3 regions of the Paeniglutamicibacter sulfureus genome follow, and region 3 is predicted to be linked to each of the others. Evidence: riboswitches for the same ligand, from Rfam matches in the RefSeq annotation. Region 3 holds a riboswitch; each other region holds the start of a gene.
What was found. A riboswitch is a leader RNA that binds a small molecule or an ion and turns the genes downstream of it on or off. The one in region 3 is predicted to bind S-adenosylmethionine.

Region 1 (10,336 bases), 230 kb from region 3:
CGTGGAGGGTTGCTCCCGCAGCGCCACCGTTTCCGCTCCCGCGCCTGCTTCGGCCCGCGGGGGCAGTGGCGGAGCCGCAACCGTGGAACCTCCCAGCAAGGCGAACAGCATCACCAGGGCGTACATCGACATGAATCCCACGGTGATGACTCCGACCGTCAAGACCTGCTGTCGGCGTCTGCCCGACGGGTCGACAAAAATGGGTTCATGCGTTGCGGCGGACGGTGCTTGGTCATGGGGTTTAGTCAAGTCAGGCATCGGGATTTACTGTAGTACACGGCCCCAAAGGTCACAAAAGCATCACGATTGCAAGAAACGGTGCCCAAGGACACATATTTGACCTGCGATTATGTCCTCCAAGCGCACCGGAGCCCGGCGGTGCAGCGGGGCCGCGGGCCACCGGGCAAGGTGCTGGATTCGAGCCGGAGCCGTGTCCCTAGCCCAGGCGAATCATGACCTTGGAGGAACCCGAGGAGCGGTCGGCGGCGAGGTCGAATCCGGCCAGTGCCTCGGCGAGCAGGACCTCGTGCGTCATCAACGGTGAGACGTCCACGCCGGAGGCCATGAGGTCGAGCGCCTCGGAGATCTCATCGACAAAGCGGTAGGAACCGCGGTAGTCGATCTCGCGGGTCACGATGTTCCCCAGCGCCGCGGAGATTTCCCCGCCGGGCAGGTTTCCGACCTGCACCATGACCCCGCCGCGGCGCACCGCGGCGATCACCCCGCCCAGCGCCCGAGGGGCGCCGGAGGCCTCGATGGCCACATCCACGTCCTGCGGCAGGACTCCGCCTGACGCGGGGTTCACGCACTGATCCGCTCCCATCCGCGCGGCAATGTCCAGGGCAGCATCCGAGAGGTCCGCGGCAATGACCGTGGCGGCCCCGGCCGCCTTGGCCGCCGCAACCGCCAGCGCGCCGATCGGTCCGGCGCCGTTGACCAGCACCGTCTTTCCCGCCACGTCTCCGGCGCGGGCCACCGCATGCAGCGCCACGGCGAAGGGCTCGGCCAGTGCCGCTTCCTTGAGCGAGACGCCCTCGGGCACGACGCGCAGCTGCTCGGGGCGCACCGCGCGGAGGCGGCTGAAGCCGCCCTGCTCGTGCGGTTCGAATGCCGCCGAGCCGAAGTAGCGCACCTCGGGCCACAGGTTGGTGCGGTCCGCGGTGTCGGCGGGCACCTGGTGCTCGCCAACCAGGGTTGCGGGGTGCATCGTCACGTTGCTGCCGATGCCGATCCCGCGCGCCGCCAGCGCCGCAGCGGCGTCGGGACCGATTTCGGCGACCGTTCCGGAGACCTCGTGACCCAGGACCAGCGGGGCCGAGAGCACCGCGGTGCCCGAGGCGCCGGACTTCCAATAGGCGATGTCCGACCCACAGATCCCGCCCCATTCCATGGCCACCAGGACCTGCTCGGCGCCGCAGACGGGATCCGCGATGTCCTCGACCCGCAGGTCGTCCTTGCCGTGCACAACAACTGCCTGCATGTGAGAGGTACTCCTTGATACTGCGCCGTGAGGCGGACTAGAACATGTTGACAAGACCCATGACGCCGACGAAGAACACGGCGACTGCGGAGAGGACCAGCATGGCCGTGAAGGCCTTGCCGTCCTTGACACGCGGGTCTGTCTGCTTATGCGAGAGGTAGATGGTTGCCGCGGCGACACCCATCAGGAAGATGGCGTTGAGGATGCCGGCCAGGACAATCAGGGCCAGCGGAGAGGAGACGACGGTGCCAAACAAGCCCCAGACGATGGGGAGCACGATCATGATGACGCGCATCCAGCGGTCGCGCTGTTTGCGGTTGTTCCAGTCGAAGGCCCCGAACACAGCGAGGGTGTTGCCGACCTGGCGGCCGAGCGACGGAACGTTGGCGATGATGGTCTTGAACAGCGCGATGCCGGCACCGACCAGGAACACCACGGCACCCCATTGGCCGACGTTGGTGGAGAAGATGGAGGAGATCGTTGTCATGACCTCGTCGCCCTTGGGCTCCAGGCCCTGCGGGTGCAGCACCGCGGCACCGAGCATGTAGAGGGCGGCGGTGGATACGGTGTAGACGACCCAGGAGACCCAGGCATCGAGCTTCATCACGGAGATCCAGCCGCGGGCCCGCTTGACCCAGGCTTCGGAGCCGTCGTTGGGGCCGGTCCAGGAGGCGTAGCCCTTTTCCACACACCAGTAGGTGTAGGCGGTGATCTCGCCGGCACCCACACCGGTGAGGCCGAACATGGACAGGGCCACGCCGATGGAGCCCAGCGCGATCTGGAAGCGCATGCCGTCGGCCAAGTCGCCGACGTTCCAGCTGAATTCGGTGCCTTGGATGGCGAAGACCATCACGACGGCGAAGATCGTCACCAGGAAGACCAGCACCGTGGAGATGCCCTCGACCACGACGTACTTGTTGCCCAGGTGGATCGCGATGGCGATCACCACCAGGATGGCCACCCAGGTGCCGATGGACAGGAACGAGTACGGGTCCGGCCCGATGGGCAGCAGCGAGGAGAACGCGAAGGCCGAGGCGGTGATGACACCGGCCTGGCTGGTCAGGAACTGCACGAACATCAGCAGGATGAGCCAGGCCATCCAGCCGCGCTTGCCGATCCGCGGCGGGACCTCGTCATAGCCGGTGACGGCGACCTTGCCGGTGGAAATGGACCAGCGGCCCAACTCGATCTGCACCCATACCTTGATGAAGGTGGAAGCCAGCACCAGCCAGAGCAGCATGAAACCTGCCTTGGCACCGAGCGTGGTGGCGGTGAGCAGCTCGCCGGAACCGACGACGGCGGCCGATGTGATCATGCCCGGGCCAAGGAACTTGAACCTGTCCCGCCAGCGGGTGGGCGGGTCCATGATGGACCGGGGATCCAACGCGTACGGGTCGACCGTTTCGTCGCCCAGCGGGCGCGACTCGGGGGTGGTGATAGACATACCGCTCCTTTGAGGTGTGCAACCGGCCTTGAAAGGCCGAAATCATCGGGGGTTCCCCCGCGGCCTCCTGTGCCAGCCGGGTATTGACCTCAATTGACGATCGCCGAGAGAACCAATAAGTATGATATTAGCCACGCACCTCGGAAACAAATCTACGTCCGCTGCGGCCTCCAGATTACGGAATGAGCATCACCTTGATGGCCCGACGCTCATCCATTGCCCTGTACGCCTCCGGAGCCTGCTCGAGATCCATGACCGAGTCGAAGACCAGGCCCGGGTTGATGCTCCCTTCCAGCACGTCGACGAGCAGTTCGGGAAGATAGGCGCGGGTACTGGCGGCCCCGCCAGCCACTGAGATGTTCTTGGAGAACAGCACTGACATCGGCAGCGGGTCATCCCCGTGCGGGACGCCCACGAAGCCCAGGGCACCGCCGGGCCGGGTGCAGCGCAACGCCTGGTCCATGGATTCGGCGGTGCCGACGCATTCGAGCACGGAGTCCGCCAGCACACCCCCGAGCAGCTCGCGCACCTTCGCCGCCGCCTCGGCGCCGCGCTCGGCGACAATGTCGGTGGCCCCGAACGCCCTGGCCAGTGCCGCGCGGTCGGAGTGCCGGGACATGGCGATGATGCGCGTGGCGCCCAGTCGCTTGGACGCGAGCACCCCGCACAAACCCACGGCCCCGTCACCGACCACCACCACGCTCCGGCCGGGTTCGACACGGGCCCCGAGGGCTGCGTGGTGGCCGGTGCCCATGACGTCCGAGAGCGCCAACAGCGACTTGGACAGCGCCTGGTCGGGCTCCGTGACCCCGGGGACCGCGACGAGCGTGCCCTCGGCATTGGGCACCCGCACCATCTCGCCTTGCCCGCCGTCCACGGGCAGCCCGTGCTCGTCCACCCCGCCCCAATGGGCCCGGTGTTCGCAAGCGACCTGGACGCCGTGGCGGCACGGAGGGCAGGCGCCGCAGCTATTGGCCCAGGGCGCCACCACGAAGTCGCCCACGGTCAGGGTTGAAACCCCGTCGCCGACCGCCTCGATACGGCCGATGAACTCGTGGCCGATGCGCCGGGGCCTGGGCGTTTGGCTGACCCCGCGATAGGGCCAGAGGTCCGAGCCGCAGACGCACGAGGCGGTGACGCGCACGATGGCGTCGGTGTCGGCGAGCAATGTCGGCTCGGGGCAGTTTTCGACGCGGATGTCCCGCGGTCCGTGGATCAGGGTGGCGCGCATGTGTTCCTCCGCAAAGTGGTGGGCCGGCAATGGTTCCACCCTATGCCCAGCCTGCTGCCGCTACTCGGATACCAGCGCTGGCTTCCCGCGGAGAGGCGCACACCCCTTGCGCACGCTCCGGTCAACCAGCATAATAAATGAACGATATTCATTTAGCGTAATGGCCATCCCATGCACCTTGTCCGGCGCCGGCGTATCGCGCACCACCTACCAAGCAGGAGCACACACCATGAGTTGGTCAATGCCCGCCGAGACCTCGGCCCAGAAGCGCGTCTGGATGGCCTTCCCCCACGAGGGATACACGCTGGGCGTCACCGGGGCCGAGGCCCACGCGGCTCGCTCGACCTGGGCCAACGTCGCCCACGCGGTGGCCGGGTTCGCCCCGGTCGTCATGGTGGTGGACCCCGCCGACGTGGAAATTGCCGCACGCTATCTCGATGAGCGCATCGAGGTCCGCACGGCCGAGCTCAACGACGCCTGGATGCGCGACATCGGGCCGACCTTCGTTACCGACGAGCACGGCGGGCTCGCCGCGGTGGACTGGGTGTTCAACGGCTGGGGCGCCCAGGACTGGGCTGCCTGGGACAAGGACGAGAAGATCGGTGCCATCGTGGCCGAGTGGGCCGGCGCGCCCCGCATCGCCTCGACCCTGGTCAACGAGGGCGGCGGCATCCACGTCGACGGGCAGGGCACGGTGCTGGCCACCGAGACCGTGCAGCTGGATCCCGGGCGCAACCCCGGCATCACCAAGGCCGAGGTCGAGGAGGAGTTCGCGCGCACCCTGGGCGCCACCAAGGTACATTGGCTCCCGCGCGGGCTGACCCGCGACAGCGAGGAATTCGGCACCCGCGGACATGTGGACATCGTGGCGACCATCCCCTCCCCCGGCACCGTGCTGGTTCACATGCAGGAGGACCCCGAGCACCCGGACTATGCGGCCAGCCGGGAAATCGCCGCGTCCTTCCGCGGCGCCACCGACGCCAGGGGCCGCGAATTCACCGTCATCGAGGTCCCTGCCCCTGCGACGCTGCGCGACACCGAGGGGTTCGTGGACTACAGCTACATCAACCACCTGGTCGTCAACGACGGGGTGGTGGCCTGCACCTTCAACGATCCCAACGACGAAAAGGCCCTTGCCGTCCTTTCCGACGCCTACCCGGGGCGCAAGGTCGTGGGCGTGGATGCCCGTGAGCTATTCGCCCGCGGCGGCGGCATCCACTGCATCACCCAGCAGGAGCCGATGCCGACGGCGAAATGAACCCCTCTCGGGATGGCAAGGTCACTCGCCGTCACAGATGACCGTTTGTTGCTCCCCGCACGTCCGCGCTGGCAAAACGTCCCCGCTTCGCCGTAGGGTTGGATCAGCTTCACGAGTTCTGGTTGCCGCATAGGCATAGCTCCGACTAAAACAGACGCCAACCCCATAGTTGCACGGTGGGTGGTTCGGATGACGAAGCGGCCCTGTCGCGCATCCCGCACGAAAGGGCAAGGACAACGAACCCCAAGGACGTGTGCACATCATGTACGGCCCCACCCTGACTTCCGCCCCCACGGATAACCCGCTTCCGCGCTTCACCGGCGACTGGATCGCCGCCTGGCTCCACCTCGACGCGGACACCGACCTGCTGCACATTGGCGCGGGTCCCGACGAGTGGGTGCTCGAGGCACTGGCCCCGCGCAAGCTCTCGGCCGCATTGGTCGGCCGCGGCCCCGTCGAGGTCCAGTTCAACCCCGAGCTGCTGGTTCTCCTGCTGCCCGGGGCCCACGAACTGGTCGGCAGCTCGTTCTTCCGCCTGCGCGCCTGACGCCCCGCCGGGCCTGGTGCTAGATGTCCAGCACCAGGCGCCCGCCCTTGCAACGCGACACGCAGATCATCATGGTGTCGCCGGCCTCCCGCTCCTGATCGCTGAGCAGCGAATCGCGGTGGTCGATCTCCCCCGCGACCACCGGGGTCTCGCAGGTCCCGCAGATGCCCTCCCGGCAGGAGTTCAGCACCTGCACCCCGACTTCTTCCAGTGCGGTGAGGATGCTGGTGCCCACCGGAACCTGCACCTGAAGGCCTTCGGTCGTCTCTACGGTGAATTCATGGTCTCCCGCGGCAGGCGCGCTCGCGGCCGCGTCGGCGACAAAGCGTTCAAAGTGGAACCGTGCGGGGTCCTGCCAACCGGTGGTGAGCGTGGCGATGTAGTCCAGCAGCGGGCCGGGGCCGCACACATAGGCGTGGAATCCCGCCGCCGGGCCGCCGAGCAGCTCGCCCAGGGGATAGAGCCCGGATTCGTCGTCCGCGTGCACGTGGACCTTCTCGCCGTACTGTGCCAGTTCGCCGGTGAAGGCCATGGAGCTGCGGCTGCGCCCCAGATAGACAAGGCGCCACGGCACCCCGGAGGCCTCGGCCGCGCGCAGCATGGGCAGGATGGGCGTGATGCCGATGCCCCCGGCGATGAACACGTATTCGGGTGCGGGCCCGAGCGCGAAATTGTTGCGCGGGCTCCTGACGCGCAGCTGCTCGCCGGGCTTCAGTTGGTCGTGGATGTAGGCGGATCCGCCGCGGCCGGCGGGCTCCCGCAACACCCCCAGCCGCCAGCGCGGCTCCCCGGGGGCGGAGCACAGGGAGTATTGGCGCAGCAGCCCGTTGGGGAGCATGACGTCGATGTGCGATCCCGGACTCCAGTCCGGCAGGGCGAGCCCGTCCGGGCGGGCAATGCCCAGGGAGAGAACCGATTCGGATTCCCGCCGGATGTCCACCACGTCCACGACGAAGAACCCGTCCTCGCTCGTCTGGCTGGTCGCCACCGGTTCCTCGATGATGTGCTTTTCACTTGTGCTGATCACGATGCACCTCCAGTGCTGTGGATTGGGTGGGTGGTGAGTACTGTCTGCGGCGTTTGAGGGGGCCGCGCCGCTGCCGGCTCGTCCAAGGCGGCCAGGATTGCGAGGGAGGCCAGACGCGGGCCAATGGTCACCCGCACTCCCGCGCCGTCGAAGGCCCGGACCGACACCCCGTGCGCGGCGCACGCGCGTTCGATGACGGTCGCCAGCCGGCCGTCTTCCGGGATCCAGAGGAAGTTGCCTCCGCTGCATGGGACGCCAATACCGCGGGCCTCCAGTTTCCGGTGCAGGAATTCGCGTTCGCCCGCCACCGCGGCCACGGTGCCGAGCAGGTAGTCGGTGTCGGCGAGGGCCGCCACGGCGCCGGCCTCTGCCACCGCGCTCAGCCCAAAGGGCGGGGCCACCTTGCGAATGGCGCGGACGATGTCCTCCCCTCCCAGCAGGTATCCGGCCCGCGCCCCGGCCAGGGCATGGGCCTTGGAGAAGGTCCGCAGGATCACCAGGTTCGGGTACTTGGGCAGCAGCATCAGGGTGTCGCCACTGGATTCGGAGAACTCGATGTAGGCCTCGTCGAGCACCACGAGCACCCGGCCCGGAACCCTCGCGAGGAAGGATTCGACTTCGTTGATCCCCAGCACCGTTCCGGTGGGGTTGTTGGGATTGCACAGCAGCACCACCGCGGTGCGTTCGGTGATGGCACGGAGCATGGCCTCCGGGTCGTGGCGATGGGCCGCGTCCAGCGGCACCTGGACGCCCCGGGCCCCTGCCAGCGTGACCAGGATCGGATAGGCCTCATAGCTGCGCCAGGCGTACAGCACCTCGTCGCCCGGCCCGGCGAACGCGGCAAGGACCTGGCCCAGCAGGGCCAGGGACCCTGCCCCCACCGCAACCTGGGTGCCGGGCAGCCCGAGCGTGTCGGACAGCGCGGCCACCAGCCGGTCCCCGGCCAGGCTCGGATAGCGGTTGGAGCGTTGCACGCTGGCCGCCATGGCCGCAACGGCAGCGGGCGAGGGCGACATCCAGGATTCGTTGGAGGAAGCCACCCACCGCACCTTCCCCGCGGCCGGCGAGCGCGAATAGTTCGGCAGCAGGTTCACCAGGTTGCGCGGCCGTGGTGTCGCCTCGCGTGCGCCGGATTGCTCGTGGGACATCTGGTCCTTCCTTCTCCGGGTGGATTCCATCGACGCCCTTAGGCCAAGACCTTGGACAGGAAGGCCTGGGTTCTGGGTTCGCGGGGGTCCTCCAGGACCTGCCTGGGGCTGCCGGATTCCACCAGCTGCCCGTCCGCCATGAAGTGCACGACGTCCCCGACTTCCTTGGCGAAGCCCATTTCGTGGGTCACCACGATCATGGTCATCCCCGAAGCCGCCAGGGAAGTCATGACCTCCAGCACCTCCCCCACCAGCTCCGGGTCGAGCGCGGAGGTCGGCTCGTCGAAGAGCATGAGCTTTGGCTTCAGGGCCAGGGCCCGGGCGATGGCCACGCGTTGCTGCTGGCCCCCGGAGAGCTGCGCGGGGTAGTGCTGGTACTTGTCTGCCAATCCCACCCGGTCCAGCAGTTCCATGCCTTCGGCCATGGCCTTCGCGCGCGATTTGCGCTGCACGATGGTCGGTCCCTCAATCACGTTCTCCAGGGCGGTCCGGTGCGGAAACAGGTTGAATTGCTGGAAGACCATGCCGACGGATGCACGTTGCCTGGCCGTTTCGTTTTCCTTCAGCTCGTGCAACTTGTTCCCCGAACGGCGGTATCCAATGCGCTCCCCGTGGACCCACATTTCCCCGTCACTGATTTTTTCCAGGTGGTTGATGCACCTCAGGAACGTGCTCTTGCCCGAGCCGGATGGCCCCAGCAGGCACGCGACCTGTCCGGCCTGCACCTCAAGGGTGATGCCCTTGAGGATTTCCAGGTGGCCGAAGGACTTGCGCACATTGTGGGCGCGCAGGACTGGTTCGTTCATTTGCTTGGCTCCAATTCCGGCTCGATGCTTGGCGCTGCCTTTGGTCCCGCGCCGGGGCCGGTTGCCGAGGCAGCGGGCGCCGCGGGCTTCTTGCCCTTGATGGGTGAGAAGCCCCGTTCAAAGTGGCGTTCGATGAAGTACTGGCCCACGGAAAGCACCGCGGTGACCGCCAGGTACCAGATGGCCGCCACGATGAGCAGCGGAATGGTCTGGAAATTGCGCGAGTAGATGATCGACACGCTGGTCAACAGCTCCGAGTACCCAATGACGATGACCAAGGAGGTGTACTTGAGCATGCCGATGGTCTCGTTGCCGGTCGGCGGGATGATCACGCGCATGGCCTGCGGCAGGATCACCCGGCGCATGGTCTGCATCCTGGACATCCCGATGGCCTTCGCCGCCTCGGTCTGGCCCGTGGCTATGGAGCGGATGCCCGAGCGCACGATCTCTCCCATGTACGCGCCCTCATTGAGGCTCAGGCCCAAGAGCGCTGCGGTGAACGGGGAAATCACCGAGTTGGTGTCGATACTCAGCAGCTCCGGTCCGAACGGGATGCCGAGCCCGATGTTCGGGATCAGGGCCGCCAGGAAGAACCAGAAGAGCAGTTGCACCATTAGTGGCGTCCCGCGGAAGAACCACGAGTACGCCCAGGCCGCGGTGGACAGGATCGGATTCGCAGAGAGCCTGCACACCGCCACCACGATCCCCAGCCCGATGCCGATGAGCATGGAGATGGCGGTGAGCATCAGGGTCCGGCCCAGGCCGGCCATCACCGGCGCCGCGAAGAGGTACTCCCCCACCACGTCCCAGTGGAAGCGTTCGTTGGCGAACATCGAGTAGATCAGCATCAAGAGGATACCGACGACTGCCACCGCGGCAATCCAGCGGCCCAGATAGCGGGCCGGCACGATGACCAGGCCGTTCTCCTGCGGTTCAGGGGTCCGCGTGGTCATTGCTTGACCCCGTTGACGGGGAAGGACTCCATGGTGTGGTCGGCCATGTTGTACTTGGCCAGGATCTTGTCGTAGCTGCCGTCGGCTTTAATGGCCTCGAGTCCCTTTTGGATGGTGTTCATGAGCTGTTCCTGGTCCTTGGGGAAGACGATGCCGAAGGCCAGGTCCTGGTAGCGCTCGCCCATGGACAGGGCGCCCTTCGACTCGGCAGCAATGACCGAACCCGAGGTCGAATCGACCAGGAAGGCGTCCACGCGGTTTGACTGCAGGGCCAGCACCGCCTGGTTCTGTCCGGCGAAGATCGTCATCTCGACCTTCGGCTTGCCGGCCTCCTCGCACTTCTTGGAAGCCTCGGCGGCGTCGGCGTCCTCGGTGGTGCCCTTCACGATGCCCACGTGGGCGCCGCACAAGTCATCGAGCGTCTTGAGCTTTTCGGCGTTTG
Region 2 (10,336 bases), 640 kb from region 3:
GCCCGCACCGTAGGAATATTCTGCGCCCGGATCCAATGTTCGGAATGAATGGAAATCATGCCGAACATTCTGGGAATGGTGCGTGACGGTCTCAGCTATCCCAGGTCTTGCGGTCGGCAACGGGATCGCGGTCCCAAGGAGTTGGGAGCACGCCGTCAATGTACTCCTTAAACCACGTGCGAACCTCATCCGATTGGTAGGCATTTTGCAAGGCCTTGCCTTTCTCAGTTTCGGCGAATCCAGGCTTGGCAGCTACGACGCAGATAAATGGCAGCGCGTCGGCATCCTCTTCAAAGAGCAGCGCATCCTGTGGCGTGAGGCCCAGCTCTGCGCCAAGCCGTACGAATAGGAAGCCTGCGTCAACGTCTGGCAGGGTCTTGGAGAGCGACTGCTGGTCGACTTCCGTGAAGGAAATGCCCTTCGGATTTTCCAAGATGTCATTCTGAGAGAGATGGATCACGCTCTTGTTTTCGTCAACCTTGAGGACCCCTGCCTTGGCCAGCAGCGCCAGTGCACGCCCATTGTTGGCCGGGTCGACGGGAATGGCGATCTTGGCACCCTGTGGCAATTCATCGATGGTCTTGTGCTTCTGGGAATACAGTCCACCGGGCGATCCATACATGTAGAAAGCCGTTTCAACGTCGATGTCCTTATCCTTGGTGAACTGAGCGAGATAAGATGCGTGCTGGAAATAGTTGGCATCGTATTCACCGTTCGCTACGGCAAGGTTCGGCTGGACGATGTCAGTGACATACTTGACCTGAACTTCCCAGCCCTCGGATTCCAGAACCTTCTGGGCGATTTTGGTCGGTTCCTGATAAGGGGCCGATTCGGTGACGATGAGTTTGATGGTCATGTTCTCTGCCCCCGTGGCAGCATTCCCGGTAAGGCCACAGCCTGTCAACACGGCAAGACCGGTTAAGGCGCTTATGCCCAGGGATCCTTTGATAAAGGTGCGTCGTTCCATTGCCAATTCTCCTAACTCTGCCGAGGCCCGCACACCCCAGGTCTGCGTGCTACACGACGGTTTACTTAGACGTTCCAGGCTTTTAGATCCGCTGCGGGATCTCGGTCCCACGGAGTGGGCAACGCACCGTTGAGGTAGCCCTCGAACCACTCACGGACCTCGTCCGAGTGATAAGCCGCTTCAAGCGCCTTACCCTTTTCAGTAGCTGAAAAACCCGGTTTGGCCGCAACAAGATTGATGAACGGAAGTGCGTCCTCTTCCTTTTCAAAGAGAAGGGCATCCTCCGGATTAAGTCCGATCTCTGCGCCGAGGCGAACGAAAAGGAAGCCCGCGTCAACATCCGGCAGAGTCTTGGATAACGACTGCTGATCGACTTCGACAAAATTGAATTTTCGCGGGTTGTCCAAGATGTCGGCCTGTGAAAGGTGAATCAGGTTCTTCCCCTCGGTCAGCTTCAACAGTCCGGCCGTCTGCAAAAGGGCCAGAGCTCGTCCGTTGTTGGACGGATCCACGGGAATCGCGATCTTGGCACCTTCGGGAAGGTCACCGATTTTCTTGTGTTTCGCCGAGTACACACCCGCTGGTGATCCGTACATGTAGAACGCGGTTTCCACCTCAAGGTTCTTGTCGGTGGTGAATTGCTCAAGATAGGCGGCATGCTGAAAGTAGTTCGCATCGAATTCGCCATTGGCCACGGCGAAGTTCGGCTGGACGATATCGGTGACGTATTTGGCTTCAACCTTCCAGCCTTGGGACTCCAGGATTTTTTGGGCGATTTTAGTCGGTTCCTGCGTTGGGGCCGACTCGGTGACAATCAACTTAATGGTTTTGTTGTTGCCGGTCGCGGCGGTTGAAGCCCCGCCGGTTAGTCCACACGCCGTAAGCGAGGCGAATGCACCGAGACCAAGTGCTCCGGCAAGGAAAGTACGACGCTGCATGATGCTTCTCCTGAAATATTTGCAATGATTTGGTGGCCTATGAAGATCCGGCGGTTCTTCATGGGTAATAGTTCTGCTGAGGCGGACGTTATGTGATGGACGGAACCGTCGTCGCATCGCCAATGGCGTTAAGACCCTCCGGGAGGGTTCCGTTGATGAAGTAGTCACCAATCGCTCGGGCACGGAATGCGATTGGATTGTGCGTTGCCACAGTCTGCGCGTTCCGCCAGTGGCGGTCCAATCCCTTTGAGGTGCTGGTAGCCGAGGCTCCCCCGGTTTCGAAGAGTTGCTGCGCAGCGCCGATCGCCAACTCCGGAACAGAGACTTGCGCTTGTTCCACGGCCAATTCGGCCAGATGCCCTTCAAACGTCGTTGGGCGATGACCGTTTTCATCTGGTTCCTGCCCAACAGCCGCATCAATGGCGATATCAAGGGTTCGCGCCGCAGCCAGCACGGTGGCCTCTGCTGTAAACGCTTTCGTGGCGATGCGGCCAACGGTTTCCTGGATCAGGGGATCGTTCCTGAAGGGCAATCCCGATCCGGTGTTGAAGGTGCGGGCCCGTTTGGCGACCGACTGCGCCGCATCATCCCGGGCAGCGCGGGCGATGCCTGCGAGCACCGCCAGCAACACCAATTGGAAGAACGACGCTTCGTGGGTTGCTTCCGCGCCGCTGGCCTCGCGGCCAAATATGTCGACGGCATCCACGTGGACGTTCTCAAAAATAGTGGTGCCCGTGCCGGTCAGCCGTTGGCCAAAACCATCCCAGTCATCGATGACTTTCACGCCGGCTGCCTTGGTTTCAACGACCGCAAACACACGTCCCGGCTTTCCCTGAAGGGCTGCTGAAACGCGCGTGTAGTCGGAAAAAATGGTGCCCGTGGTGTAGAACTTTTCACCGTTTAACACCCACGCCTCATTCTCGTAGGACAGCACCGTGTTGAGCTGGCCGAGCGCATTTCCGCCGCGTTCGGTGGATGCATTTCCAACAGTTTTTTCCGGCGGCCGCGAGTTCATACCAACTTCGTCGGATGGGCTCGTCCTGCCACTGCAGGGACTCCACGAAGCCAAAGTGTGATCGATACAAATGGGCAACGTTCGAATCCGCGGCTGCCAGATCAATGAGAAGGCGCGCAAAGGTTTCGATACTGACGCCCGCGCCACCGTACGCCTGGGGTACCCGCAGCGCTCCAAACCCCGCTTCATCCAGCCACGCGACTTGTTCGAATGGGAGGATGCGTTTGAGATCACGTTCCCGGGAGCCTTCGGCAATCCGCGAAAAGAGTTCGGCAAATCGCGCGCGTTGGGTCGAATAATCGGCGGCAACAATTTCGGATGCCTTCAAAGTAATGGTCATGCTGGATGCCTTTCAGGAACTTGCTGTGACCGCGGCGAGATTTTCATTGGCTGCCGAGAATTGGGTGAAGGCTCCGCGGAAAGCGGCTGCCGGGTGTGAGGCCTCGAGCGTCGCTTGTCGCCCAAAGACCTTCTCGCGCAAAGTGCCTGGCGCATATTCGGTTTGGGCAAGGCCGCGGGCTCGCAATTCGGGCACCACACCCTCGATGAAATCCGTGTAGGAGCCAGGCAGAATCTGGTTGATGATGTTGATGCCGTCGGTTCCTGCGTCCTGCCACAGTTCGAGCTGATCAACGATTTGTTCAGGGGTCCCGGAGATCTGCATGGACTTCGCCCGGTACCGGGCGAGATCGGCAATCGTGGGGTTACCTCCCGGAACCGAAGCGCGAATGGCTTCAAGCACACCCTTTCCGCCCTCTGTATCGATTTCACCAAGTCGGGTGTCCAATGGCCTGCCGCCGAGGTCAATACCGAGCCCTCCGCCTATGTGCGCAACCACGGCGTCCAGGTCGAGATACTCGTCATAGTCAGCTTGCTTGCGCAAGACCTCTGCTTCTGTACTTCCCACTACGAAGGAGAGTCCGGCAAAGATTTTCACATCGGATGCTTCGCGCCCGGCGTCAACTGCCAGTTTCCGAATGACCTCAGAGTTCTTGCGAACGTTTTCGGGGTTCGGCGCGAAAAGGAAGGTGGCTTCCGCGTTGGCGGCCGCGAACGATCTGCCACGTGGAGAACTCCCGGCTTGAAAAAGAAAGGGGGTTCGCTGCGGGCTGGGTGAAGACAAGTGCGGGCCGTCAATTGAGTAGCGTTCTCCCCGATGGTAGATCTTGTTCACCAAGGCCGGATCAGCGTGGATTCCTGCAATTTTGTCGGCCAGCAACGCGCCGTCTTCCCACGAGCCTTCCCACAGCTTGAACGCAGCCTGAACGTATTCTTCGGCCCAGTCATAGCGGTCTGTGTGTTTGGCTAGCCTGTCAGCCCCAAAGTTGCGGTGTGAATTCTCCAGCACGCTTGTCACGATGTTCCAGGCAACTCGACCGCTGCTCAGGTGATCGAGCGTCGAGAGCTGACGTGCCAACTGGAAGGGATCGGACTGGATTACCGAGGACGTGAAGGCCAGCCCGATTTCTTCGGTCACTCCTGCCAGGGCCGAAGCAAGCACTAGCGGGTCATTGGACGGCACCTGCAGTCCGCGCTTGATGTGCGATGCCCAGCCCCCGTCGTGGTCGCCGTAGAGCCCAACAACATCCGCAAGGAAGATTGCATCGAACCTTGCGGCTTCCAGGTCCTTGGCCAGATCCACCCAGAGCTTGAGCTCGTTGAAGCGATGTTGTTGTGCCTCGGGGTGGCGCCATTGGCCACCAAGGATGTGGCTGGTGGTGTTCATCAGGAAGGCGCTCAACAGCAGGCGCGGTCGCCGTGAAGTACTCATGGTTGGGGTCTCTCCAAAAGAAGCAGGTCGGTTCAAGAAGGGCGATGGTTACTGTCGCTTGTCCAGACGGGATGCGATGCGGGTGCCCGAGATCTGCACAATTTGGACCATCAGAATCATCAGCACGATGGCGACGACCATCATGCCTGTTTCATATCGGTAGTAGCCATAACGGATGGCAAAGTCACCGATGCCTCCCCCGCCGACCAGTCCCGCCATTGCCGAATAACTGATGAAACTCACCGTCATGATCGTGATCGAACCAATCAGTGCAGGCTTCCCTTCCACTAGCAACACGTCGCGGACGATCTGGCCGCGGGTCGCACCCATGGCCCGTGCAGCTTCAACGACGCCGCTGCCGAGCTGCGTGAGATTCTGTTCAACGAAGCGTGCAAAGTAGGGAATCGCGTTGATCGTCAGCGGGACAATCACGGCTGCCGTACCGATGGTTGTTCCAACGACGAACCGGGTGAAAGGAATGATCGCGATCAGCAAGATCAGGAACGGAAAGGACCGCATGGTGTTGACGAAACCATCGACAATGCGATGCAGCTTCGGCCGGGGTCGGAGGCCTTGGGGGGCCATTGAATAGAGCCAAATACCCAAGGGCGTTCCCACCAGGATCGCGATGGGGATGGACACGACGAGCATGGCCAAGGTCTGGCCGATTGCCGCGGCAATTTCAGGCCAAAGCTCGATAACGCGGTTGAGGTCGAAGGCCGCTGCACCGCTGCCGTTGGTGGAGGAAGCAGGCACGCTGACGGCCGCAGCAAACTTAGACAAGGGAGGCCTCCTTCAAAGGTGCGCCGAAGCTTGCGGATTCGGTGCCGCGGACCTGGCGCTTGCGGTCCAAGGTGATGTCATCGGAAATGAGGTACCGGCCGATGGCGGTCGCCGGTGTAAACGAGGGATTCCGAAGTGCGCTGATGTCGAATTGTTCGACGACTCGGCTTTCTTCCATGACGGCGACGTTATCGGCGATTGCCTTGACGACGTTCATTTCATGCGTGACGATCACGGTGGTGATTCCCAACTGGGCGTTGATGTCCGAAAGGTACTGCAACACCGACGCAGTGGTCCGCGGATCCACGGCTGATGTCGGCTCGTCGCAAAGCAATACCTTTGGCTCGGTGGCCAGCGCACGGGCAATGGCCACGCGTTGCTTCTGTCCGCCTGACAGCTGTCCCGGATATGCCTTGGCTTTGTCGGCCAAGTCCACAATTGCCAAGGCTTCGTGGGCGCGGCGGCGGCGTTCTTTCTTGGCTACTCCCGCGAATTTAAGGCTAAGCTCGACATTTTCAACGGCGTTGCGGTTGTTCAGGAGGTTGAAATGTTGGAAGATCATCCCGATCTGGTGCCGAGCCCTGCGCAATTCCTCGTCGTTCAGCGACGTAAGGTCCGTACCGTCAACCACCACGCGGCCGTTCGTCGGGCGCTCCAAGAGATTGATATTGCGAAGCAACGTTGATTTGCCCGCACCGGAAAATCCAATGATTCCCTGGATCGATCCCCGCGGGATTTCCAGCGAGACGTTGTCCACCGCAGTGAAGGGTGCCTCCGCCGGAGGGAAAACTGTTGACACGCCTTGAATGCTGATCATGTCCTACTCCTCTCGGTTCACCCGAGGAACGCCGCGACATGGCAAATCAGTCAAATACGTGCGTAAGAACGAAAGTATTCGGCGGACCGCGCAGAGTTTGGCTATCTCCATCGGTCCTGGCGGTAGCACCGGATCCCAAGGACGGGAGTGGTTGCTGCGGCGTCAACGAGCCAGGTCTCTCAGCCGCTCTGGATGGTGTGTGTTGGCGTTGGTCGATTGCCAACGCCGAACAGTTCAAGTGTGTCGCAGAATCTTCGATCGAACCAAGACGAATCGGGCTCCTGTGAAACAAATCGACTCACAGAACGATTCTCGCGCTTGATTTGCTTCATGAACCGTTATAAGTCGGAAGATGAAGCGTCGATCCGCCCTACCTTGCTTCATGATTGCGTCATGTTGACAATGCGCCCCACGCGCGCGCCCCGGTCTTGCCGAGCCAATTCCAGCCCATAGGTGAACGCTCGTCCGAGCACCACCAAGGTTCGCCACCCGTGGGATTTGCGAAACAACCGGTGACCCACTGCTGCGCCACCCGCGACGGCGACAAGGATTGCGCGACGTCAAAGACACCCGCGGCCGTCACCATGTCCGATCGCTGCAGACCGAATTCCGAGGGCAACCGCGCGGCGACCAACGGGCCAATTTTCGTGGTTACCCCATGGATCGCCAGAGGTATTTACACGATGACCCGCAACCGCCCACAGCAAACCCGCAGGTACCGGGAGCCGCGTGGGCGGAAGGTACCTGCGGGTTCATCGTCGTCGGCTCACTTGGCCAAATAGCCACCATCGACCGGCAACGAAACGCCGGTGACGTAAGTATTGGTGGCACTGGCAAAATAACCCACCGCTTCGGCAACGTCTTCCGGCATCGCCACTCGACCCAGCGGAATCGCTTCGGAGACCGCTCGCTCCGCGGCCATGGGATCCTCGTGTCCGGCCAACCAGTCCTCAAACATCTGGGTACGTGTCATCCCCGGGGCCACGGCATTGACCCTGATGTTGTGCGGTGCAAGTTCCACCGCCGCGGCCCGTGTCAGCGCCAGCATCGCGCCCTTGCTCGCGCTGTAGATCCCCATGGTGGGAACCCCAATGCTTGCCAGCCGCGAGGTCACGTTGATGATCGCGCCGCCACCGGCACCACGCATGACCCGCCCCGCAGCTTGGAGACAGAAAATCGCCGCGAAGGTGTTGATTTCAAAGGTTTCCCGCACCTCCTCCTCCGGGGTGTCGAGTAGGGAATTGATGTGGTCAATGGCCGCATTGTTCACCAGAACATCAAGCCTTCCGGTGCGTTCGAGCACCGTGTCCATCAATGACTGCGCGGCACCCGAAGCGGTCAGTTCAGCCCGCACGAAGAAGCCGGACTCGCCGAGTTCTTCGGCCACCTGCTCTCCGCGTTCCTCATTTCGTCCGGTCACCACGACCTTCATTCCATCTGCCACCAGTCGTCGGGCAATCTCGATTCCGATTCCCGAGGTGGCGCCGGTAACCAGTGCGACGCGTTGGTTTTCTCCCACTGCGCTCTCCTCCTTCACTTCGCTGTTTGTCCTACTTTTTTGCGGGACCGATCAATTCCTGGCCCGGGCGGCTGTCGCTTAGGGGCGTCCCGCCCCCACCAGCCTTTCACCAAGCTTTCGTCGCTGCTGGTCGTCGCTGCCTGGAATGACGTTGCCCCGAAGCGAACGCCCCGCGGTCTCCTTGAAAGTGAGCACCGAAATCAGCCCGATCACGCCCGCAGCCATCAGGTACCACCCCGGTACCAGCGAATTTCCGGTCGCACCGATCAGCGCCTCGTTGGCCACCGCCGCGGTGCCGCCGAAGACGGCCGTGGACAGGTTGTAACCAATGGCGAATCCGGAGTAGCGCACCGAAGTCGGGAACAACGCGGGCAGCGTCGAGGAGATCGTCGAGAGCAGCATGACCAGCAAGAGACCCAGGGTGCCGATGCCAACGATCTGCCCCCACAATCCGGCCGACTGCATCAATTGCACCGCCGGCACCGAAAGCAGCACGAAGCCAATGCTTGCGGTCACCAGCAGCGGTTTACGTCCAATCCGGTCGCTGAGTGCCCCCAACGGCACGATCAATGCGATCATCACCAGCTGGATGAGAACCAGCGTCATGTTGGACTCCACCGAGCCATGTCCCAAGGTCGTCGTCAGGTAACTGGGCATATAGGTCAGCACGAGGTAGAAGGCGACGTTGACCAGCACGATAAAACCGAAGAGCTTGAAGAGCTGACCGGGATACTTGCGCAACAATGTTCCCAGTGCCTGCGGCGCGGTGCTGACTTCGTTGTCCTTGGAACTGTCCTCGGTAAAGGTTTCGGATTCCTCAAGGTGGCGTCGCATCCACAATGCAATCCCCCCAAGCACGAGGGTGAGTGCGAAGGGCAACCGCCACCAGCCAGCCATCATGCCTTCCTCGCCAACCACCAGGGTCAGCCCGGTGCACAGGATCGCCGCCGCGCTGAAGCCGGCCAAAGTGCCGAATTCAAGGAAGGAACCATAGAAGCCACGGCGGTTATCCGGGGCATGTTCGCTCATGAACACCGCGGCTCCGGCGTATTCGCCGCCGGCGGAGAACCCCTGGACCATGCGCAGCAGGACCAGCAAGACCGGAGCCAGGTAGCCGACCTGGTCAAAGGTGGGCAGGGCGGCGATGCACGCGGTGGACACACTGATCATCACAATGGTGAAGATCAAGACCTTCCGTCGGCCAATCCGGTCACCGAGCGGGCCGAGCACCATGCCACCGAGCGGACGGATGAGGAAGGAGATCGCGAAGGTGGAAAAGGCGAGGATTCGAGGCAGGGTTCCCCCTTCTTCACCGAAGGTGAAGAACAGTTGGGAGATGTACACAATCAGGTACCCGTAGATCCCGTAGTCGAACCACTCGATCGCGTTTCCTATTGCCGATCCGGCCACGGACTTCCGGGCCTGCTTCAGTTCTGTCGGGCTGAAATCGGCTTCGAGTCTCAGGGCAGGCGGTTGGGTTTGGCTGGTCATGGTGTGCTCCTTTGGCGGCCTTAATTAATGGGAGGGAGTCGGTGCGTTGTTTGAGGCATGGCGCAGTGCGAACAGTGCATACGCGCGGGCGGCGGTAAGCAGGTCATCGATCTCCACCGATTCGTTTGGCTGATGGGCCTGGGTGTTGATTTCCCCGGGACCGAGGACCAGGGTGGGGACCTGATGGTGCTCGGCCATGTAGCCGCCCTCGCACGAAGCTGTCCAAATGCCGAGCTCACCGGCGCCGGAGACATCGCGGACTGCCTGGCGCATACCGGCGACGACGGCGCTGTCCGCGTCGGTGAGGAACCCGGGCATCTGCATCTGCAGCTGGCCGCGGACGGTGATCTTCTCGCGCCCCGGCATCGAAGCGGTCTGCAGGCGCTCACGGATGCGATCCAGCAGATGTTCAAGGATAAGGTGCGCGTCCTCGCCGGGCAGCAGACGCCGGTCAAGGCTCATTTCGCAGGTGTCGGGCACAATCGAGGTTCCGTGTCCGCCGGCGATGGTTCCGATATTCCATGTTGCGGCCCCAAGCACCGGGTGGGCGGCCGCCGCCAGTCGCTCCGTGTCCTGGCCTATTTCGGCAATGATCTCTGCCGCGGCCTGGATGGCGCTGGCCCCGTCGGCCGGGCGTCCGGCATGGGCGCTCGCCCCGGTAATCTGCAGGCCGAAATTCGCAGCTCCCCGACAGCCGACAATCGCCACCAAGTCGGTGGGTTCGGCGACCACGCAGCCCGTGTACGAGCCAACGGGCTCGGTGGCCACGTAGTGTGCGATGCCGATCGCGTCGGCTTCCTCATCCACGGTGCATACCAAGGACAGCGGCAGCTGCGGATGGTGCGCATGGACAGCGGCCATGGCCGCGATCACCGCGGCCAGGCCACCCTTCATGTCCGTCGCGCCGCGTCCTATGAGCCGCCCCTGCTTCTCTCGTGGCGTGAAGGCATCGGCGTCCCAGCCGTGGCCGGCCGGAACAACGTCGCTGTGACCCAGGAAAAGCAGTCCCCCGCCGGTTCGGTCCCCGCCGAGATG
Region 3 (10,336 bases):
GGAGGCCATGATCGTGCCTTTCGGGCCGAAGGTAAGTCGAAGCGTGGTCGGTGAGGGAGGCACGGGGGCGGCACCCGTGATGGATGCCGCCCCCGCGCGGCGGTGCTAGACGGTGGCACCCAGGGTGGCGCGGGCGGCGACCGCGGCTTCCACCAGGTTGGCCAGCGAGGCCTCGGTTTCCGCATAGCCGCGGGTCTTCAGGCCGCAGTCGGGATTGATCCACAGCGCCTTGGCATCCAAGGAGGCCAGCGCGATGTCGATGAGCTCGGCGACCTCGGCGGTGGAGGGCACGCGCGGGGAGTGGATGTCGTACACGCCCGGGCCGATGCCGCGGGAGTAGCCGAACTCGGTCAAATCCGCTGTGACCTCCATGCGGGAGCGGGCTGCCTCGATCGAGGTGACGTCCGCATCCAGGGCGTCGATGGCCTCAATGATCTCGCCGAACTCCGAGTAGCACAGGTGGGTGTGGATCTGGGTGGCATCGGTGGCCCCGGAGGTCGCCAGGCGGAAGGAGTCAACGCTCCAGCCCAGGTACTTGGCCTGGTCGGTGGCGCGCAGCGGCAGCAGTTCGCGCAGGGCCGGCTCGTCGACCTGGATGATGCCGATGCCCGCGGCCTGCAGGTCGGCGATCTCATCCCTCAGGGCCAGGGCCACCTGGTTGGCGGAGGTGGCCAGCGGCTGGTCGTCGCGGATGAAGCTCCAGGCCAGGATGGTCACCGGACCGGTGAGCATGCCCTTGAGCGGCTTGTTGGTCAGCGAGGCGGCGTAGGAAATCCACGGGACGGTGAAGGCTGCCGGACGGGAGACATCCCCCCAGAGGATCGAGGGACGGGTGGCCCGGGATCCGTAGGACTGCACCCAGCCGTTCTCGGTCTCGGTGAAGCCGTCGAAGTTCTCGGCGAAGTACTGGACCATGTCGTTGCGCTCGGCCTCGCCGTGCACCAGCACGTCCAGGCCCAGGCGTTCCTGAAGCTGCACGACACGCTCGATCTCGGCCTTGAGGAAGACGTCGTAGGCGGCGTCGTCGATGGTGCCGGCCTTGTGCGCGGCGCGGGCGGTGCGGACCTCGGAAGTCTGCGGGAACGAGCCGATGGTGGTGGTCGGCAGCGGCGGCAGTTCCAGGGCGCTTTCCTGGGCGGCTTTGCGGGTCTCGGCGTCGGAACGGGAGAAGTCGGCGGTGGTGAGGTTGGCCAGGCGCTCGCGCACCGAGGCCACGGTGGTCCCGGCGAATCCGGCGCGGTGCGCGATGGCCGATTCGGCGGCCGAGAGCTGGGCGGCGATCGCGGACTCGCCCTCGGCCAGGCCCTTGGCCAGGGTGATGACCTCGGCGACCTTCTGGTTGGCGAAGGCAAGCCAAGTGGGCAGGTGGGCCGGCAGGTTCGCTTCCTGGGCCACATCGTGCGGGACGTGTTGCAGCGAGGTGGCGGTTCCCACGGCCAGGGTGCCGCCTGCCTTTTCGACCTGGGTGCGCAGCGCGGCGAGCGTGCCCAGCGAGGCTGCAAGGTCGTTGCGCCAGATGTTGCGCGAGTCCACGATGCCCGCGACCAGGGTGGAGCCGGCCAGATCGCCCAGGAATTCGGCGGTGGGCAGGGCGCCGCGGACCAGGTCGGCGTGTACTGCATCGACACCGGCGCGGGCCAACAGGCCCTGCGCGGCGCCCGGGCGGGTGATGTCCCCGGCGGTGCCGTAGCCCAGGCTCACGAACAGTGCGGGACGCTCGGTGGCGGCGGCCAGCTTGGAGTAGACGGTTTCGGCGAGCGCGCCGGGGACGGCCAGCGCGGCGCCGCGGTCGGTGACCAGGGCCGGCTCGTCCAGCTGCACCCACGGTGCGCCGGCGGCGGCCAGGGCGGCAAGGATCTCGCCGTAGGCGTTGACTACTTCGTCAATGCGCGACAGCGGGTCGAAGCCGGCCGGTGCACCGTCCTCGGCCTTGGCCAGCAGCAGGTAGCTGATCGGGCCGACCAGGGTGGGGCGGATGGTGTTGCCCTGGGCGGCGTGTGCCGCGAAGGACTCGAGAAGGACGGCGGCGTTGGCCTTGATCGGGGTGGCCTCGCCGATTTCCGGGACCAGATAGTGGTAGTTGGTGTCGAACCACTTGGTCATTTCCAGCGGGGCGCGGGATTCGTCGCCGCGGGCCAGGACGAAGGACGCGGCGGTGTCGATGGCGCCGTTCTCGCCTGCCAGGTCCGCGAAGCGGGTTGGCAGGGCCGAGAGCGCGACGGTGGCCTCGAGCACCTGATCGTAGTAGGCGAAGTCGCCGGGCAGCGAGGCGTCATCGGGCTTGAGCCCGAGACCGGTGAGCTTGGCCAGGTTGGCGTTCTGCAGTTGGCGGGCCGCGGCGTGCAGCGTCGCCTCATCGGTGCGTGAGGCCCAGTGCGCTTCGAGGGCCTTCTTGAGCTCGCGGTTGGGCCCGATGCGCGGGTAGCCGAGGATGGATGCTGCCGGGAAGGATGGCTTCGTCATGATGGTTCTCCTGTTGTTCTGGCGTGGTGGAAAGGTGTGTGGGCCTACACCGCGGCGCGGGTGGCCCAGGTGTTGCTGGCCTGCGCGCGGGTCCGCGGCAATTCGAGCTGCTCGATGACATCGAGGGAGCCGCGATGGTCGTTGAAGGTGTACAGGTGCACGCCCGGTGCCCCGTCGTCGAAGGCCCGTCGGGCCAGGGTGACTGCGGCGTCCACACCGATGCGGTGGCGCTCGGAATCCGAGCCGGCGGTTTCCAGCGCGTGGGCCAGGATCGGGTCCGGGGCAATCCCGGCCATCGAGGCCAGCCGGTTCAGGCGCCTGACCGAGTTCAGCGGGATGACGCCGGGGATGATCGGGATGGTGACCCCGGCGCGGCGGGCCGATTCCACGAGGTTGGTGTACTCATTGGCACGGAAGTAGACCTGGGTGATGGCGTAGTTGGCCCCGGAGCGCTCCTTGGCCAGCAATACCTCCACGTCGTGTTCGAAGGACGGGGATTCGGGGTGCCGGATCGGGTAGGCGGCGACACCCACCCCCAGTCTTCCCCCGGCCAGGGCGGCCGAGTGGTCGGCCTCGACCTCGCGGATCAGCTCGATCAGGTAGCGGGCGAAGGGGAATTCGCCGCGCCAGTCCTCGGGGTCCGTCGGCAGGTCCCCGCGCAGCGCCAGCACCCCGCGGACCCCGAGGGAAACGAAGTGGCGGATCAGGTTCTGCAGGGATTCGCGGCTCTCCCCCACACAGGTCAGGTGGGCCAGCGGGCGCAGGCGGGTGTTCTGGATCAAGTGCTCGATCAGCTCAAGGGACGCGTTCCGCCGTGCCGGGGACCCCGAATAGGTCACCGACACGTAGTCAGGATCCGTCGTCTCCAGGGCCGCGATGCTGTTGAAGATTGCCTCGGCGGCGTCGCGGTTCGCCGGAGGGTACAACTCATAGGACAGTGACGGCGGTGCGGCTGTCGTTCCAATACTCATGCTTGTCTCCTCGTCGATTCGAGGGAGGCATCAGGGATCGCCACAAAAGCCCCAGGGATCCGTCACGGATTTCCTGCGGCGATGGTGAGTGAACGCTGAAGCGGCTCCATCGCTTCTGGCAGTAGCACCCTCGCCGACGGGGTCCCAGGGAACGGACTCCATCGGATGATGGTTGCTGCGGCGTCAACGAGCCAGATCTCTCAGCCGCTCTTGATGGTTGATGTATTCATCTTGGAACAGGTTCGAGGGCACGTGCAAGGAGCGTGCCGGCACAGCCGTCACGAAGGGCAAAATCACTTCATGTGTCCACACGGCGTCATTTTCCCTGGTCCGCCGCGGTCACATTGTTACGGCCGTCCATTCGCGTTTTTCGTTTCATCCTCGGGGATTTCCGGCACCGGCATGACGTCGCGGGACTTCCGTGAAGCCAATGTGACGCGAAGGAGTGGCGTGCTCGCGACCGGTTTCCGGTGCCGGGATCCGAGGGTGGGGGAATGGTTTTCACCCGTGGTGCCACGGTCTTGACGGACTGCCGGGGCGGAGTTGCGACCCCACCGCGATGACCCTGATCCCTTTTTCGTGAAGCCGCTCCCCCTGCGCAGGGGGTTACTCGCCGGACGAGGCAGTACTTTTGTGCCCTTCGCGGATCGGGGCATCGTTCCCGGGGTTGCCCTGGCGGCGAGTCCAGTTCAGGCCGGAGAGCGACACCGCCAGGACAGAGGTAAGCACCAGGGCGGCGGCGGGAGCGGCGACCGTCCACGGCGCCCTTTCAACGTAGTTGATTCCCTCGGCCAGGATGAGCCCCCACTCGGGGGTGGGCTGCCGGGGCCCCAGCCCCAGGAATCCCAGCGAGGCCAGCGCCAGCGCGATCCCGGGAATCCGCAGCATGGCGTGCCTGAACACCGGACCAAGAATCGCCGGCAGGACATACCTGAACAGGATCCGGGCCGGGCCCACGCCCAGCACCGGGAGGATCTTCACGAAAGGCCGGGACCGCGCTTCCTGTCCCAGGGCCGCCGCGTGCGCCGCCAGCGGTGCCCAGCCCACCAATGCGACCGCGATCGCGGCGCCGAGCAGCGACGGGCCGGTGGCCACCGCGACCATCAGGCCCACCAGGATCGGCGGGGCGGCGTTGGCGACCTCCACCGGACCGGTTGCCGCATGCGGAAACAGCCCGATGACCAGCCCCAGGACCAGGCAAACCAGCACCACCAGCAGGGAAGTCCCCAAGGTCGACAGCGCACCATGCCCCACCCTGGCCAATAGGTCGCGTCCGCTGGCATCGGCTCCGAAGGGCAGGGCCAGGCTCGGGGCAGCCAGCCTCGCGTGCTCGGACGCGAACGGGTCGCGCAACAGTCCGGCTACGACCAAAAGCACCAGCGCCAAGGCCACGGCCAGCGGCAGGAGCATCTCCCGCCGGCAGGTGAAGCGCATGGTCTCCGGCGCCGGAACCGTACCGGAGCGAAGTGCCCTGCCCAGCAACAGCAGGCGCACCGCAGCGCAGGCCGAACCCACGATGACGGCCAGCACCAACAGCGCCAGCACCCCGGCTTGCAGGGCCGGAATGTCCTGGGCGCTGGCGGCGCCCAGGATGGCCCGGCCCAAACCGGGGATCGCGAAGACCTTTTCCACAGCCACTGCCCCGCCGGTCAACCCGATCAGGACCAGGCCGACTTGGCTGGTCACCGATGGCATGGCCCGGCGCAGCACGGCCGCGGTGAGCTGGCCGCGGCGCGCCCCGGAGAGCCGCCAGGTCGCCACCCACTTCTCCGCGAAGGCGGCGCTGATGGCTTCGGAGGCCAGGCGCCCGATCAGCCCGCCGGCGGGCAACCCGAGGGAAAGCGCCGGCAGCACCGCGTGGTGCAGCCCCTGCCAGCCGTAGGGCGGGAACCACCCCAGCAAGACGGCTCCGACAATCAGCAGCATGGCGGCCAACAGGAATTCCGGCAGCGCCGTGATTCCCGCCGCAACGGCCCCGGATCCGCTGCCCGGCTTTCCGGCCAGACCGCGCGCCACCGCAGGGACGCACAGCAGCACGGCCAGAACTGCCGCCACCGCCACCGCGCATCCCATCAGGGTCAACGAGACGCCCAGGGCGGAGACAGTCCCGGGACCCACCGGGGTGTTGGTGATCCACGAGGTTCCCAGGTCGCCGTGGGCCACCCCGCCGGCCCAGGCCAGGAAGATCGCCACCGGGCCGCGGTCCAGGCCGAGCTCGTCGCGGATCATCGCCAGGGTTTCCGGTGTCGCTTCCCGATCCGCATAGCGGGCACGCAGGATCGTGTATTCGGGCTTGCTGCCCGATAGCCACGGCAGCAGGCCGATCACGACCGTCACCGCGGCAAGGGCCAGCAGGCGGGAAAGTGCGTTGATTGCCGGGGCCGTGCGTGCCATCAGTCGGCGATTCCCGTGCGGTTGGTGATCAGCGCACGTTCGCGGGGGTCGCGCTCAACATCGCGGACCCTGGCCGATTCGCCCTGGATGACGCGTTCGTGCAAAAGCGGCACTGCCGCGTCCTTGGAAAGGATCAGCGCCTCGGCGGCGGCAATGGCGGCCCGGCGTTCCCCACCGGGTGCCACGGCCGCGGCCTTGGCCAGGGCCGCGTCGACCTCGGCATCGCAGAACTGCGAGATGTTGAACGATCCCTCGCAGGAGAAATCGCTGTACATGTAGGCCACTGGGTCCCCGGAATCCAGCACCGTGGCGCGGGAGAGGATGAAGGCGTCGAACTTCCCGTCCAGGGCGTCGGCCTCGATGTGCTGGTATTCGCGCACATCCTGCTCCACGACAAAACCGGCGGCCTCGAGCTGCTGTTCCAGCGCGACGGCAACCTCGGGTAGTTCCGCCCGGTCGGTGAAGGTGCCCAGCGTGATCTTGGTTCCCTTCACAACGGAGGGCGCTGCACGGTTCCCCAGCACCTCGGTGTAGTTTTCGTTCGCGCGTTCGGCTGCCGCCCAGGGCAGTGCGGGGCCCAGCAACCCCTCGGCGATGTCGGCACGGCCCTCGTAGACCCGTTCGACCACGGTGGCCCGCTCGATGGCTTCCCGCGCCGCGGCCCGCACGGCCGGATCGGCAAAGGGGCCGGTGTCGTTGTTCAGGTAGAGGGTGTTGGTCCTGGGCATGGGAACTTCGTGGACCAGCGCGGGATCGATCTGGGCGACCTGTCCCACGGGGATGGTTTCCACGATGTCGGCGTTTCCGGTGCGCAGGGCCGCTGCGCGGGCGGTGCCGTCCGGGACGAATTGGACGTCCACCCCGGCGGCGGCGGCAGGTTCGCCCCAATAGCCATCAAAGCGGTCCAGGGTTGCGGAGCTGGTTCCGTCGAAGGAGGAAAGCACATACGGACCGGTGCCGGCCCCGGTCGGGACGACGACTCCGCCGGACTTGTAGGCAGAGGCCGCCAGGATGGACAGCTGCGGGCTGGAAAGCCGTTGCGGCAGCAGCGGGTCGGCAACCTCGGTGGTGACCACGACGGTGTTGGCGCCCTCGGCCTTGATGCCCAGCTCGACGCCGTCGAGGATGCGGGGCTTGGGGCTGGCATTCGCCGCGGTTTCCAGCGAAGCGGCGACCTGTTTGGCGGTTAGTGCGGTTCCGTCGTGGAATTCCACGCCCTGGCGCAGTTCGAAGGTCCAGGTCCTCTCACCCGTTTGCTCCCATGCGGTGGCCAGTGCGGGCTGGGCCTCTCCCACCTCGTCGAGGACCACCAGGGTCTCTGCCGCCTGCCAGCGGGAGAGCTTGAAGGCGTCATCGCTCAGCGGGGTCAGTCCCGAACGCGGCGGTTGCATCATGGCCACTTTGATGCGGGTGTCGTCTGCGGCGGCGCCCGCGTCGCCCGCGGCGAAGCATCCGCTCAGGGCCAGTGCCAGGGTAGAGGCCAGCACTGCTGTCGCGGCTGCTTTTGGGCGTGGAAGAACCATCTCGGTCTTACCTGTCTTTCGTGGTTGGGTGGTGACTGGATTTCGGGAAAGAGGGCGGTCAATGCCCGGGCACAAAGCGGCGGATGGCCACTGCGGAGGTTGCGGCCAGCAAGGCCAGTGCCGCCCAAGGGGCGGCCGCTGCCAGCGACGGCAGGTAGGCATGTTCATAGAGCGGACCCAATAGGGCATTTCCAGCCAGCACGGCCAGCCCCCCGCACGTGGCGAGCAGGCCGTAGTACGCCCCGGCGGGATGTCCGTTGGCAAAGCCGGCGACCAGGCCCAGGGCCGTAGGCGTCACGCACATGTGGCCCAGCGCCAGGGCCGTGACCATCAGTGCGGCGGGGGCGAGGGACGCGCCCTCCGGCGCCTCCCGTGTTGCCAGCACCGCCAAGAGCAAAAATCCCACGGCCTGCACGGAAAATCCGAGCGAGAGGGCCGTTTTGTCCCCGACGCGGCGCATGAACCCGGCAATGGGCCATTGCAGGGCCACGGTCAGAAGCGAAACGTAGACAAAGACCCCGGCTAGTGCCCCGACTCCGGCGCCGCTGCGTTCAAGTTCCACCGGCAACCCGAGGTAGAGCTGGTTGTAGGCGAGCAGGTTCACCGCGTAGAACGAGGCAAACAGCACAAACCGGCGTTCACGCAGGCACGCCCAGGTGCCTGCCCCCTCCCGATTCCCGACCCGTGAAATCGCTGTTTGGCCCCCGGCGTCGGTTCCCGGAATCCACCGCAGGAAGACCAATGCCATGACGGCAAAGATCGCCGCGCCGGCCAGCAGCGCGGCATCGATGCCGACACCGAGCAGCAAGGCACCGAGCACCGGGCCTGCCACTGCGCCGATTTCACCGAAAATGACCAGCAGCGCAAAAAGCGTCGGCTTGGCGCGGGTGCCGGCGTTCCCCGTCTCCATGGACCGGGCCGTGCCCACCAGGCTTTCGAGCGCCGGCGAGAACAGGGCTCCACCGACTCCAGTGATGATGGCACCGGCCAGGAACGAGGGAAAGTCCGCGGCCCAGGCCAGCACCAGATAGCCGGCAACCCGCACCAGGGTGCCGGAAACCATCAGCCGCCGCGCTCCCCACCTATCGGCCAGCACCCCTCCGATCAGGAACATCCCCTGCTGGGCGAAGGTCCTGGCCCCCAGCACCACCCCGATTGCCAGGGCACCCATGCCGAAGTCCCCGCGCATGCTCACGGCCAGGAAGGGGACAACGGAAAAGAATCCCACATTGAAAATCAGCTGGCTGGCCAGAAGCAGCCCGGGAGCGGGGCCTGTGCCCTGTACCCGGTCGGGCTCGCCGGCAAGGACGCGGGTGCCGCTCATGCGGCGCCCGTTCGGGTGCCCAATTGCGGGATGGCTGCCAGCAGCTCCCGGGTTGCCGGGTGCCGGGCAGTGTGGAACATATCGAGGGTGTCGCCCTCCTCCACGATGCGCCCGGATTCCAGCACCACGGTGCGGGAACATAGCCGGGACACGGCGGAGAGGTCGTGGGACACGAACAGCAGTCCCATTCCGTCCTGCCGGACCAATTTCTCCAGCAGCCCCAGCACCGCATCGCGAAGCGGCAAATCCAGCCCGCTGACGGGTTCGTCGGCCAACAGGATCGACGGCCCGGGAACCAGGGCCCGGGCGATGGCGACCCGCTGGTTCTGCCCGCCGGAGAGTTCGGCCGGCTTGCGTCCCAGCAGTCCGGGATCGAGTTCGACGCGTTCCAGGGCGCGATGGATCATTTGCCGGTGTTCCCCCTGGATGCGAAGTTGCCTCAGCGGCTCGAGCATCAGTTGTTGGACGCTCATGCGCGGGTCCAGGCTGCCGGCGGGGTTCTGCGGGACGTACTGCACGAACCGCCGGTACCACCGCAGAGAGGAAACCGGACCGGGAACCAGCGGGTTGTCATTGAACTGGACGGATCCGGAGTCCACCTTTTCCAGGGCGAGCAGGCACCGCACAAGCGTTGACTTTCCGGAGCCCGAGCTGCCCACCAAGCCTACGGCTTGGCCTGCTTCGATGCCGAGGTTGATCCCGCGCAGCGCCCGGTGGCCCTGACGGCTCCTCGGCCACCGGCCAGGATAGCCGTGGACCAGATCCAGGGCGCGCAATCGGGCCGTCATGCGGCCGCCACCTCGAGCGGAGGAGCGAAGGATGAGCGGGCCGAATCGACCATGGCAGCGGTGTAGGGATGCCGTGGCCGGGCGATCAACTCCGGCATGTGGGCCTCCTCGATTTTCCGGCCGTCCTGCAGCACGACCGCGCGGCCGCATATTTGCTCGGCAGCGGCCAGGTCGTGGGTGATCAGCAGCAGGCCACCCGCGGTGGAAGGGACCCCCGCCAGGATCTCGAGCACCCTGGCCTGGTTGACGACGTCAAGAGCCGTGGTCGGCTCATCGGCCACCAGGATGTCGGCCCGGCAGGCAAGCGCCAAGGCGATGCATACTCGTTGCAGCTGTCCGCCCGACAATTCCCCGCTGAAGCTGCGCAGCATGCGGTCCGCGTCGGCCAGTCCCACCGAGGCCAGCAGCTCACGGGAAATTTCACGCGCCTCGCGTCCCGAGAGCCCCGCGTTGCGCAGTGGCATGGCCAGCTGGCGGCCCAAGCGCACCAGCGGGTTGAGTGCTGCGGCCGGGTTCTGGTGGATCGCGGCGAATTCCCGCCCTGCGAGCCTTCGGCCCCGGAGCGGAATTTCCTTGCCGTTGACGCGCAGCATCCCCGTGGCCTCCATCCCGGCCGGGAGCTGCCCCAGCAAGGCCGCCGCCGTGAGGGACTTGCCGGATCCGGAGGACCCCAGCAATGCCAGTTTCTCCCCGGGTTCGATGCTGAAGTCCAGCCCCGCGACCAGGGGTTTCCCGTGCAGGGAGATGGTGAGGCCTTGGACGAGCAGGGCAGTCATAAAGTGCGGGCTTTCGTGTGGCGGTTCGGATGGCAAACGCTATTGCAACTAACAATCATTCTCGTTAAGAGCTCGATCGAATATTACCCCATGCAGG

Region 1: linked by a shared signal. The riboswitch ahead of ABD687_RS17035 (hypothetical protein) and the one ahead of ABD687_RS18085 (methylenetetrahydrofolate reductase) in region 3 are both predicted to bind S-adenosylmethionine.
Region 2: linked by a shared signal. The riboswitch ahead of ABD687_RS15240 (methionine ABC transporter ATP-binding protein) and the one ahead of ABD687_RS18085 (methylenetetrahydrofolate reductase) in region 3 are both predicted to bind S-adenosylmethionine.

What each region holds. Positions count from the first base shown of each region.
Region 1 is NZ_BAAAWO010000001.1:3,749,115-3,759,450, reverse strand. Features, by position in the region: gene ABD687_RS17060 (hypothetical protein) at 1-162, opposite strand, end outside; gene ABD687_RS17055 (L-idonate 5-dehydrogenase) at 437-1,480, opposite strand; gene ABD687_RS17050 (Nramp family divalent metal transporter) at 1,518-2,924, opposite strand; gene ABD687_RS17045 (zinc-dependent alcohol dehydrogenase family protein) at 3,100-4,155, opposite strand; gene ABD687_RS17040 (agmatine deiminase family protein) at 4,385-5,413, shown strand; SAM riboswitch class IV at 5,521-5,653, shown strand; gene ABD687_RS17035 (hypothetical protein) at 5,676-5,960, shown strand; gene ABD687_RS17030 (PDR/VanB family oxidoreductase) at 5,980-6,987, opposite strand; gene ABD687_RS17025 (aminotransferase class I/II-fold pyridoxal phosphate-dependent enzyme) at 6,984-8,135, opposite strand; gene ABD687_RS17020 (amino acid ABC transporter ATP-binding protein) at 8,174-8,941, opposite strand; gene ABD687_RS17015 (amino acid ABC transporter permease) at 8,938-9,894, opposite strand; gene ABD687_RS17010 (ABC transporter substrate-binding protein) at 9,891-10,336, opposite strand, start outside.
Region 2 is NZ_BAAAWO010000001.1:3,336,217-3,346,552, reverse strand. Features, by position in the region: gene ABD687_RS15270 (MetQ/NlpA family ABC transporter substrate-binding protein) at 92-967, opposite strand; gene ABD687_RS15265 (MetQ/NlpA family ABC transporter substrate-binding protein) at 1,033-1,905, opposite strand; gene ABD687_RS15260 (acyl-CoA dehydrogenase family protein) at 1,994-2,920, opposite strand; gene ABD687_RS15255 (acyl-CoA dehydrogenase family protein) at 2,820-3,260, opposite strand; gene ABD687_RS15250 (NtaA/DmoA family FMN-dependent monooxygenase) at 3,273-4,691, opposite strand; gene ABD687_RS15245 (methionine ABC transporter permease) at 4,740-5,474, opposite strand; gene ABD687_RS15240 (methionine ABC transporter ATP-binding protein) at 5,467-6,291, opposite strand; SAM riboswitch class I at 6,396-6,490, opposite strand; gene ABD687_RS15235 (SDR family NAD(P)-dependent oxidoreductase) at 7,058-7,810, opposite strand; gene ABD687_RS15230 (MFS transporter) at 7,889-9,301, opposite strand; gene ABD687_RS15225 (M20 family metallopeptidase) at 9,326-10,336, opposite strand, start outside.
Region 3 is NZ_BAAAWO010000001.1:3,980,583-3,990,918, reverse strand. Features, by position in the region: gene ABD687_RS18095 (O-acetylhomoserine aminocarboxypropyltransferase/cysteine synthase family protein) at 1-9, opposite strand, end outside; gene metE (5-methyltetrahydropteroyltriglutamate--homocysteine S-methyltransferase) at 106-2,463, opposite strand; gene ABD687_RS18085 (methylenetetrahydrofolate reductase) at 2,508-3,434, opposite strand; SAM riboswitch class I at 3,538-3,654, opposite strand; gene ABD687_RS18080 (ABC transporter permease subunit) at 4,041-5,828, opposite strand; gene ABD687_RS18075 (ABC transporter substrate-binding protein) at 5,828-7,351, opposite strand; gene ABD687_RS18070 (MFS transporter) at 7,410-8,675, opposite strand; gene ABD687_RS18065 (ABC transporter ATP-binding protein) at 8,672-9,463, opposite strand; gene ABD687_RS18060 (ATP-binding cassette domain-containing protein) at 9,460-10,239, opposite strand.